2 regions of the Gilliamella sp. B14384G10 genome follow, and region 1 is predicted to be linked to the other one. Evidence: riboswitches for the same ligand, from Rfam matches in the RefSeq annotation. Region 1 holds a riboswitch; the other holds the start of a gene.
The links. A riboswitch is a leader RNA that binds a small molecule or an ion and turns the genes downstream of it on or off. The one in region 1 is predicted to bind thiamine pyrophosphate.
Positions count from the first base shown of each region.

Region 2: linked by a shared signal. The riboswitch ahead of thiM (hydroxyethylthiazole kinase) and the one ahead of thiB (thiamine ABC transporter substrate binding subunit) in region 1 are both predicted to bind thiamine pyrophosphate.

Region 1 is NZ_JACFQA010000001.1:301,625-303,836, forward strand. It holds gene thiB (thiamine ABC transporter substrate binding subunit) at 1-887, opposite strand, end outside; TPP riboswitch at 928-1,036, opposite strand; gene argS (arginine--tRNA ligase) at 1,198-2,212, shown strand, end outside.
Region 2 is NZ_JACFQA010000002.1:886,866-889,077, forward strand. It holds gene trkA (Trk system potassium transporter TrkA) at 1-652, shown strand, start outside; TPP riboswitch at 703-804, shown strand; gene thiM (hydroxyethylthiazole kinase) at 865-1,638, shown strand; gene thiE (thiamine phosphate synthase) at 1,654-2,212, shown strand, end outside.

The DNA.
Region 1 (2,212 bases):
TCGGGTAGATCGGTTTTAATAATTGGATACATCACATTTTTTTCAGCAAATTGCCGTTGTATCTCAGGTGTTAGTAAGTAACGTAAAAATTGTCGAGCTAAATCGACTTCTTGGCTATATTTAATGATGCCAGCCACTTCGACTTGGCGATAGTGACCTTCATCAAAAATCGCGGCTGCGTAGCTATGATTATTTTCATTAATAATATGTGCTATCGGCGATGTGCTATAACTTAATACCAAATCAGCCTCATCTTTTAAGAACATACCATAAGCTTCACTCCAACCCTTGGTTACTGTGACCGTATGTTTAGCCACTTGTTGCCATGCATTTGCCACCTCGTCACCATAGACCTTTTTCATCCAAAACAAAAAACCTAATCCTGGAGTACTGGTTCTTGGATCTTGATAAATGATTTTCCAATTAGCTTTGTTTTCGATCAATTCATGTAATGAATGAGGAGGATTTTTAATTTTATCTTGATTATAGATAAAAGCGAAATAGCCAAAATCATAAGGAATAAAACTATCATCCCACCAATCGGTATTGAGATTATCGGGTTTACTAATTTGATGCGGAATTAAGATATCCGCTTGCTTGGCTTGTGCTAATAGGTTGTTATCTAATCCTAAAATAACATCAGCATTTGTTTTGTCGCCTTCGAGGCGAATGCGATTTAAAACAGATACGCCATCTCCCAATGTGACAACATCAAGTTGGCAATGACATTGCGCTTCGAAGCCTTTTTTAATTGTTTCACCCGGCCCCCACTGTGACATAAATGAATTGTAACTATAAACGGTTAGAGTTGGTTGTTGTGCATTAGCTAGATGACTAAATAGTAAAAATGAAAATATAACAGATAGTAAAAAGTTTTTACGAAACATTTTGCCTCCAAAGTAATGTGTAAAAGACAAAAGGTTTGAGCAGATATAATAACTCAAATCCCTCCGCTGGCATTATCCAGTTCAGGTTCGACGAGTTATGTCAGTTTTTCTGACACTCTCAGCCCTTCAGGGCACCCCGTTGAGAACGATGAGTAGTTTAGTGATAGCAAATAGAATTGTAAACAGGCGATGTGTTGATAAATACAAATTTAGACAAATTAAAACAAGGTAAGATTACAGGCAATCAGTGACAATTGTTGTGTTTGTCGGTATTATATGCCTCATTTTATGATTATTGATTAGGTACAATGTGAACATTCAACAACTATTAACGCAACGAGTTTCGCAAGCAATGATTATGGCTGGTGCAGATAAAAACTGTGATGCTTTAATCAAGCAATCAGCCAAAGTTCAATTTGGTGACTATCAAGCAAATGGTATCATGGCTACCGCTAAAAAATTGGCTATGCCACCACGCGCATTGGCAGAAAAAGTATTACAACATCTGGATATTGAAGATATTGCCGATAAAGTAGAAATTGCTGGACCGGGTTTTATTAATATCTTTTTAAAAAATAGTTGGATTGCCGAGCAGAACGAAGTAGCATTAAGTAGCGATAAATTGAATATCACCTTACCGGCTAAACCACAAACTATTGTGGTTGATTACTCAGCACCAAACGTAGCAAAAGAGATGCATGTTGGTCATTTACGCTCAACGATTATTGGTGATGCGAGTGTTAGAGTCTTAAATTTTCTTGGCCACAATGTGATTCGAGCTAATCACGTTGGTGATTGGGGAACCCAATTTGGTATGTTAATCGCTTACCTTGAAAAAATGCAAAACGAACAGGCCAACGATATGGATCTATCGGATCTAGAATCTTTTTATCGTGCAGCAAAAAAACATTATGACGAAGATGAAGTCTTTGCTGAAAAAGCCCGTAATTATGTCGTTAAGCTTCAAGGCGGTGATGAGTATTGCCGTGAAATGTGGCGAAAACTGGTTGATATTACCATGACGCAAAATATTGCCACATATAAACGACTCAATGTCACACTTTCACTAGAAGATACCATGGGTGAAAGTATCTATAACAGTATGCTTCCGGGCATTGTTGCCGATCTTAAACAGAAAAAATTAGCCGTTGAAAGTGAAGGCGCTATCGTTGTGTTTTTAGATGAGTATAAAAATAAAGAAGGCGAACCAATGGGTGTTATCATCCAAAAACGAGATGGTGGTTATCTTTATGCAACAACCGATATTGCCTGTGCAAAATACCGTTATGAAACGCTACACGCGGATCGTATTTTATATTATACCG
Region 2 (2,212 bases), on a different contig from region 1:
CATTAGTGGTGGCGGCGGCATTGCTGTTGCTTTAGCTAAGCGATTAGAAAACGATTATCAAGTTAAATTGATTGAACGTAATGCCGAAAAAGCAGAACTAATTGCCGAGCAGTTAGTTAATACGACCGTATTACATGGTGAATCATCGGATCAAGAACTCTTATCGCAAGAACAAGTCGAACTTACCGATCTTTTTGTTGCAGTGACGAGTGATGATGAATCGAATATTATGTCATCAATGCTTGCCAAAAGGATGGGAGCAAAAAAAGTCATCGTACTTATTCAACGACAAGCTTATTTAGAGTTAATTAACGATAGCGTAATTGATATTGCCATTTCACCACAACATGCCACTATTTCAGAATTACTTAGTCATGTAAGGCAAAATGGCGTAGTAAAAGTTGTCTCACTACGGCAGGGTGAATCGGAAATTGTCGAAGTGATTGTTCGTGGTGATACTGAAAATTCTAAATTAGTAGGTAAAAATATTAACAGTCTAAAATTACCTTCAGGGGCAACTATTGGTGCTGTGGTGCGTGGTGAAGATGTGATTATTGTTAATACCGATTTAATGATCGAAGATGGTGATCACTTAATCATTTTCTTACCAGATAGACGATCTATTAGCGATATCGAAAGATTATTACAATAGCTTGTATAAAATATAAACTCAGTACATAATAAAACTGTTTTTATTAATTGTTTTTTGACTCGGGGTGTTTTTTGTTACTACAAAAAACTGAGATTTTACCCGTTGAACCTGATCTGGCTCATACCAGCGTAGGGAAGTCTTCGTCTTAATTATCCGTTTTGACACATTCTTCCCTTAATATCAATAATAAATAAGGAAAGAATATGTCTACCATTCAGTTATTTCAAAATAATGATGCCATTCCCTTTATTGAGCAAGTTAAACAACAACGACCGTTAGTCCATTGCATTACCAATGATGTCGTACAGAATTTTACCGCTAATGTCTTATTAGCCATTGGAGCTTCACCAGCAATGGTCGTTGCTAAACAAGAAGTTGAAGACTTTGTAACTATTGCCAGTAGTTTATTAATTAATATTGGTACCATTGATGAGCACAGCGCAAATAGTATGTTGTTAGCTGCAGCAAAAGCTGAACAAACACAGACACCATGGGTACTGGATCCTGTAGCGGTTGGTGCGGCACTTAAATATCGCACTGAAATTGCCAAACAATTGATAACTTTTAGACCGAGTGTTATTCGAGGAAATGCCTCTGAAATTCTCGCATTGAGTGGTCAACAATCATCATCGAAAGGGCCTGATGGACTTGATTCTACCGATTCTGCATTAAATGCAGCAATACTATTAGCACAAAAATATCAAACCATTGTCGCAATAACAGGTGAGATAGACTATGTCACAGATGGTCAACAAATTTATAGCATTGTCGGTGGCGATATCGCTTTAACTAGAGTAACCGGCACCGGCTGTTCATTATCTGCGATGGTAGCAGCATTTATTGCAACCTCTAGTGATCGTTTAACCGCTACCGCAACAGCTTGTTTTATGATGAAAAAAGCAGGACAGCTCGCTAATAAACAGCAAGGGTTAGGTAGTTTCGCCATTGCGGTTATTGATCATCTTTCACGATTCAATCAAAACTAAAAATAAGGATGTTTGATGAAAAAGCAACTTGATTTAACTCTCTATTTAGTCCTGGATCCGTTATTATGTGGCGGTATAGATGGCATGGTCACTACTACCAAAATTGCCGTTGAGAATGGTGTTACCGCAGTGCAACTACGTTCAGAACAAGAATACTCTGGTAAAAATTGGTATGACGCCGCACAAGCGCTCAAAGAAGTGTTAAGCAGTACCCAAGTTCCGCTATTTATCAATGACCATGTTGATATTGCTTTAGCCATTGATGCCGATGGTGTGCATATAGGACAAAGCGATCTACCGGTCGACGTTACTCGACGCTTAATTGGCAGAGACAAATGGTTAGGACTTTCAGTTTCAAATCAATCACAACTAGAGAATGTTCCGTGGCATTTAGTCGATTATCTTGGCATAGGGCCTATCTATCCAACCGCAACCAAAAAGGATGCCGCAGCTGCGACTGGCATTAATCAATTGAAAGAACTGGTTAAAGCGAAACAATGCCCTGCCGTGGCGATCGGTGGTATCGGCGTGAATAATTTAACCGAAGTAATCCAAACTGGCATTGAAGGTATTG